2 linked regions of the Alloalcanivorax dieselolei B5 genome follow. The main gene of each other region encodes a partner of the protein of the gene in region 2 in a complex. Links are inferred from orthologs where the notes say so. Each region holds a gene or a part of one and is shown on either strand. Other genes may lie near its edges. The genes, in order: tsaB and tsaD.

What was found.
Region 1: the proteins of tsaD (region 2) and tsaB are in contact, whole or in part, in a solved structure (PDB 4WQ4), measured with the Escherichia coli proteins. The link is inferred for Alloalcanivorax dieselolei B5 from one-to-one orthologs.

The regions. Positions count from the first base shown.
Region 1 is NC_018691.1:2,066,797-2,070,097, forward strand. The notes cover bases 179-3,165. They hold tsaB (tRNA (adenosine(37)-N6)-threonylcarbamoyltransferase complex dimerization subunit type 1 TsaB), read left to right. Parts: upstream 179-1,326; coding sequence 1,327-2,004; downstream 2,005-3,165. Other genes in these bases: B5T_RS09365 (ATP-dependent DNA helicase), read left to right, coding at 179-1,265; B5T_RS09375 (acyl-CoA thioesterase), read left to right, coding at 2,004-2,441; B5T_RS09380 (undecaprenyl-diphosphate phosphatase), read left to right, coding at 2,447-3,165. Also shown: more of B5T_RS09365, read left to right, coding at 1-178; more of B5T_RS09380, read left to right, coding at 3,166-3,262. UniProt on the Escherichia coli protein: Required for the formation of a threonylcarbamoyl group on adenosine at position 37 (t(6)A37) in tRNAs that read codons beginning with adenine.
Region 2 is NC_018691.1:1,045,155-1,048,391, forward strand. The notes cover bases 17-2,939. They hold tsaD (tRNA (adenosine(37)-N6)-threonylcarbamoyltransferase complex transferase subunit TsaD), read left to right. Parts: upstream 17-920; coding sequence 921-1,958; downstream 1,959-2,939. Other genes in these bases: B5T_RS04745 (GatB/YqeY domain-containing protein), read right to left, coding at 17-463; rpsU (30S ribosomal protein S21), read right to left, coding at 485-700; plsY (glycerol-3-phosphate 1-O-acyltransferase PlsY), read right to left, coding at 2,077-2,682; folB (dihydroneopterin aldolase), read left to right, coding at 2,772-2,939. In the rest of the region: more of B5T_RS04745, read right to left, coding at 14-16; more of folB, read left to right, coding at 2,940-3,128; folK (2-amino-4-hydroxy-6-hydroxymethyldihydropteridine diphosphokinase), read left to right, coding at 3,128-3,237.

The sequences.
Region 1 (3,301 bases), 1.0 Mb from region 2 along the record:
TGCCCAGTGTCAACACGGTGATTTTCGACGAGGCGCACCAGTTGCCCGAGGTGGCGGCCAATTTCTTTGGCGATTCGCTGAGTACCCGGCAGCTTCAGGAGCTGGGACGGGACAGCCTGTCGGAGGCGTCCAGCAATGCCATCGATGTGGGCGAGCTGAATCGTCGTATCAGCGCCCTGGATAAGGCTTGTCAGGATTTCCGCCTCAGCCTCGGTGAGCAGGAACGCCGCGCGCCCTGGTCCGAGGTGGCGGAATTGGAGGCGGTGCGGGAAGCGGGGCAGGCGCTGCGCGAGGCCACCTCGGAACTGGAAGCCTTCCTCAAACCCCACGCCAAGGCCAGCCGGGGATTGGAAGCCTGTGCCCGACGCGCCTGGGAGCATCTGCGTACTCTGGAGAATCTGTTGGAGGCGCAGGCGCCGAATCGGGTCTATTGGTTCGAGACGTTTCGTCGCACCGCGGTGCTGCACGGCACCCCGTTGTCGGTGGCGGCGCAACTCCGGGCTCAACGGGAACAGCACCCCTGTGCCTGGGTGCTGACCTCCGCCACCCTGTCCGTGGCTGGCCGTTTCGAGCATTTACAGAAGCGTCTGGGACTGGACGAGGCCGAGACGCTGCGTCTGGAAAGCCCGTTCGATTTCAAACGCCAGGCGGTGTTTTACGCTCCGGATGGCCTGCCGGCGCCGTCCTCGCCGGGGTATACCGCGGCGCTCTCCGAAGCCATGGTGCCGGTGATCGAAGCGGCCGAGGGGCGGACCTTTTTTCTGTTCACCAGCCATCGGGCGTTGCGCGAAGCCGCCGGTATTCTGCGCCAGCGCCTGAGCTATCCGTTGCTGGTGCAGGGCGAGGCCGGTCGCCGGGAATTGCTGGACGAGTTCCGGCGTCTGGGCAATGCGGTGTTGCTTGGCACCAGCAGTTTCTGGGAAGGCATTGATGTGCGAGGCGATGCGCTGAGCTGTGTCATAATCGACAAGCTGCCGTTCGCGTCGCCGGGTGATCCGGTGGCGGCGGCCCGCATCGAGTACATCAATCGCAACGGCGGTAACGCCTTTCGTGATTACCAACTGCCCCAGGCGGTGCTGGCCCTGCGTCAGGGCGCCGGCCGTCTGATCCGCGATCCGCAGGACACCGGCCTGCTGGTGGTGGCGGATCCGCGCCTGCTCAGCAAGGGCTACGGGCGCATGTTCATCGACAGCCTGCCGGGCATGACCCGCACCCGCAAGCTGGAGGTGGTGAAACGTTTTTTCGATTACATCAGGAATCGCTGACCGTGCCCGGCACCGTGTTCCGCCGGATCGGCTCCGCGACCTTCTCGGGAGTAGCCAGCCGATGACCCGTATTGTCGCCATCGAAACCGCCACCGACGCCTGCTCCGTGGCGCTGTGGCAGGACGGTGCCGTATTGGAAAAGTTCGAACCCGGCGCGCGCCGGCAAACCGAACGGGTATTGCCGATGGTGGAGGAACTCCTGGCCGAAGCGGGCATCGAACTCTCCTCGGTGGACGCGCTGGCGTTTGGTCAGGGCCCGGGTTCCTTCACCGGGGTGCGCGTCGCCACCTCGGTGGTGCAGGGGCTGGCCTTTTCACTGGACTTGCCGGTGGTCGGTGTCTCCACCCTGGCATCCTGTGCCTTGGCCGCCCATGATCGCCATCCCCGCTTTCAACGGATCGTCGCGGTGTTCGACGCCCGCATGGGGGAAGTGTATCTCGGTGCTTATCGCTGTGGCGGGGACGAGGTGGAAGCGCTGTGTGATGAAGGGGTGTTCGCGCCGGAACGGATTCCCGTGCTGGATGGCGGCGACTGGCTGCTGGCCGGTTCCGGAACGGTTTACCAGGACGCGCTGCGCGACCGCCTGACCTGGGCCGGGATGGACGCCGAGGCGATGCCTCGCGCGGCCACCGTGGCTCGTCTGGCGGTGGCGGCGGTACGGGAAGGTCGCACCGTGCCGGCCGAGCAGGCGCAGCCGGTTTATTTGCGCGATCGGGTGGTTCAGATAGGGAGCAAGTAATGATCGAGTGGGATTTGCCGAATGTGCACCATCTGCAAGTGGTGGTGCCGAAGCAGGCCATTGATGTCATGGGCCACGTCAACAACACCGAGTATCTGCGTTTCATGGAGCAGATCGCCTGGCACCACACCCAGGCGCTGGGGTTGGGCTGGGATAAATACCAGCAGCTCAACCGTGGCATGGTGGCGCGTCGTACCGAAGTGGATTATCTGGCGCCGGCGTTCGAAGGGGAGTCACTGCTGGTCGGCACCTGGATCGTGGAGAACGACGAGCGCATCAGTATCACCCGCCGTTATCAAATCATCCGTGAATCCGATGGGCTGACGCTGCTGCGTGGCCGTACCCGCTGGGTCTGCGTGGCGCTGGATTCGGGCAAACCCCGCCGTATGCCGCCGGAGTTTTTGTCCGGTTACCAACTTACCGCCCGGGAAGACTGAGCCGAATGGATGCCTTTCAAGCCGTTATCCTGGCCCTGATCCAGGGCCTTACTGAATTCCTGCCCATCTCCAGCTCCGCTCATTTGATTCTGCCCTCGGCCCTGTTCGGCTGGCCCGACCAAGGGCTGGCTTTTGACGTGGCGGTGCATCTGGGAACCCTGCTGGCGGTGGTGGTGTATTACCGCCGGGATCTGTTGGCGATGACCGGTGGCAGCCTGAAGGGGATCCGCACCAGCACCATGAACAGCGAGTTGCGTCTGACCCTGCTGGTGGGGCTGGCGACAATACCGGCGGTGGCCGCCGGTTTTCTGGCCAAGGATCTGATCGAGAACGAATTGCGCTCGGCCATGGTGATCGCGGTGACCACGGTACTTTTTGGTGTGCTGTTGTGGCTCGCGGACGTGCTGGGCGCGCGTCGGCGCGGTACCGAGACCATGGGCGTGGGCAGTGCCTTGTTGATCGGTGTGGCGCAGGCGTTGGCGTTGATCCCCGGCACCTCGCGCAGTGGCATTACCATCACCGCGGCGTTGGCGCTGGGCTTTCGCCGTGAAGACGCGGCCCGCTTTTCCTTTCTGATGTCGATACCGGTGATTCTTGGCGCCGGCCTGCTCAAGGCCAAGGATCTGGCGGAAAGCACGGTGCCGGTGGACTGGCTGCACCTGATCCTGGGCGTGGCGGTCAGTGGTGTGGTGGCCTACCTGACCATTGTGTTCTTCCTGCGTTTGCTGGATCGCATCGGCATGCTGCCGTTCATGATCTACCGGCTGTTGCTGGGCGGTGTGCTGTTCTACGTTATTTATTCGGCAACGGCGCTGTCTTGATACCTCTGGCCTGTCTCCCCGGCGCCCCGGACCTGAAGG
Region 2 (3,237 bases):
GCCGGGTCCGGAATCAGCCAGTGAGCCTGGCTTTGACCTTGCCGCTAACCGCGCCTATGTCGGCCCGGCCCTGCAGTTTGGGCTTGAGCAAGCCCATGACTTTGCCCATGTCACCCATGCCGGCGGCGCCGGTACTGGTGATGGCCTCGTCGATCAATGCCTCGATTTCGGCATCGCTCAGGGGCTGGGGCAGGAATTCCTGGAGGATCAGAATTTCCGCTTCTTCCACCTCGGCCAGTTCCGGACGGTTGGCGTCACGGTACTGACCGGCGGAATCCTTGCGCTGCTTGACCAGTTTATCGAGCACGGCGAGGGCGCGGGCGTCATCCACTTCGATGCGCTCGTCCACTTCGATCTGCTTCAGCGCCGCCATGGCCATGCGCAGAACGCCCAGACGCGCCTTGTCTTTGGCGCGCATGGCGTCTTTGGTGGCGTCGGCGAGCTGTGCTTTGATCGCGCTCATGGTCAAAGACCGGAAACGGTCTTAGTACAGACGCTTACGAGCGAGCTGCTCGCGTTGCAGCTTCTTCAGGTGACGCTTGACCGCGGCAGCGCGCTTACGCTTGCGTTCCTGAGTCGGCTTCTCGTAGTTCTCGCGACGGCGGACTTCGGACAGAACACCGGCTTTTTCACAGGAGCGCTTAAAGCGGCGCAGGGCCACGTCGAAGGGTTCGCCTTCTTTTACTTTCACCTGAGGCATGAAGTATCACCTACCTAAAAAGTGTTGAGTTGTGTGGGTTCCGCCACGGGCTCAGGTGGTCCCTCGGGGGCAAACGTCATGGGGACGGCCACCCAGGCGGCAGGGCGCGAATTCTACCCGCGACCGGCAGGTAAATGCAAATGGCGGCGCGCCGGGCTATCATGCCGGCCCTCGCCGGCGGGTGCGCCGCTGGCCGGATTCCGCTTTTTGAGGTGGCTAAATGCGCGTTTTGGGCATCGAAACCAGTTGCGACGAGACCGGCGTGGCGGTGTACGACACCGAACAGGGCCTGTTGAGCCAGGCCCTGTTCAGTCAGATCGACATGCACGCGGTCTATGGCGGTGTGGTGCCGGAACTGGCCAGCCGTGACCATGTGCGGCGATTGCTGCCGCTGCTGCGCCAGGTGCTGTCCGACGCCGGCATTGGCGCCCGGGAGCTGGACGGTGTCGCCTACACCGCCGGGCCGGGGCTGGCCGGGGCCTTGCTGGTGGGGGCCGGTGTGGCCCGCGCTCTGGCCTACGGCTGGGGCGTGCCGGCGTTACCAGTGCACCATATGGAAGGGCACCTGCTGGCGCCGTTGCTGGAAGACGACGCCCCGGACTTTCCTTTTGTCGCGCTGCTGGTCAGTGGGGGGCACTCACTGCTGCTGGAAGCCCGCGCCCTGGGCGAATACGTCCCTCTGGGCGAGTCGGTGGACGACGCCGCCGGTGAAGCCTTCGACAAGGCGGCGAAGATGATGGGGCTGGGCTACCCCGGTGGGCCGGCGATCAGCCGTCTGGCGGAGCAGGGGCGGGCCGGGCGCTTTCGTTTTCCCCGGCCGATGACCGACCGGCCCGGCCTGGATATGAGCTTCTCGGGCCTCAAGACCTTCACACTCAACACCATTCACGATCTGGGCGGCGCCACCGTGCTGGATGACCAGGACCGCGCCGATGTGGCCCTGGCGTTCCAGGAAGCGGTAGTGGACACCCTGGTGATCAAGTGCCGCCGGGCCATGCAGGCCACGGGCGCCAAGCGCCTGGTGGTGGCCGGTGGCGTCAGTGCCAATGGCATGTTGCGCGAGCGACTGGCTCAGGCCATGGGCAAGCTGGGGGTGAAGGTGTATTACCCCGGGCTGGCGTATTGCACCGATAACGGCGCGATGATCGCTTACGCGGGGGCGTTGCGGCTGGCTGCCGGCGAGCGTCAGGAGGGGCTGGGCGTCAGTGTACGGCCCCGTTGGCCATTGGCGGAGCTGGCGCGGGTGGATGCCCGCTGATACCCACCACGCCTTGAAAGGCTCCACTGCCTGGCTGGTTTCCCTCAGCAACTGAAGAATGGCGGTTTTCCGTTTTTCGCTGCCAACTGTCCACTGTCAATTGTCAACTCGCCGGGAACTAGCCTTTCTTCCTGAACCCCAATTCCTCGCCGCGCAGCAGTTTGGCCAGGTTGGCGCGGTGACGCACGATCATGATCACGGTCAGGGCGGCCATCGGCGCCGCAGCGCCGGGCAGCCAGAACCACAGGCAGATGGGCGCCGCGATGAAGGCGCTCAGCGACGCCACCGAGGAAATTCGCAGCACCCCGAACACCACCAGCCATACCGCACCGGCCACCAGGCCGCTGGGCCAGTGCAGCGGGAACAGCACGCCAAAGGCGGTGGCCACGCCTTTGCCGCCGCGGAACTGAAAGAACAAGGGGAACAAATGGCCGAGGAAAGCGCAGAAGCCGACCAGCGCCACGGCGAACGCTGACAGGTCCAGGGCCCGTGCCACCAGTACCGGGATCACCCCTTTCAGTACATCGCCGAGCAGGGTCAGTGCCGCCGCTGGCTTGCCGGCGATGCGCAGCACGTTGGTGGCGCCGGGGTTGCTGGAACCCTGGGTACGCGGGTCCGGATAACCGAATAAACGGCAGACCAGGATGGCGCTGGAAATCGAACCCAGCAGATACGCCACCGCGCATAAAGACAGCAACCAACCCCAGCTTTCCTGTAATGCCATGGCAACCACCGGCTATAATCCCCGAATCAACAGGCTGGACATTGTACACACAAGCCGCTTATCGCGCGTCACCCGGACCGAGGAACAGCATGGACATCGTTTATATCAATGATTTGAAAGTCGATACGGTGATCGGCATTTTCGACTGGGAGCGGCGTATCCGTCAGACCGTCAGCCTGGATCTGGAGATGGCCGCGGATATCCGCAAGGGCGCCGCCACCGATCACATCGATGACGCCCTGGACTACAAAAGCATCAGCAAGCGGCTGATCGCCTTTATCGAGGAAAGCGAATTCCAACTGGTGGAAACCCTGGCGGAGCAGGTGGCGGCGCTGGTGCTGGAGGAATTCAATGTGCCCTGGCTGCGATTGCGGTTGAGCAAACCAGGCGCCCTGCGCGGTGCCCGCGATGTTGGCGTGATCATCGAGCGCGGGGAGCGTTCCTGATGGCGGAGGTGTTTCTCAGTCTCGGCTCCAACATCGACCGGCAACACAATATCCATTCCGGTCTCAATGCGCTGGCGGAGCGGTTCGGTGAGCTGAGGCTGAGCCCGGT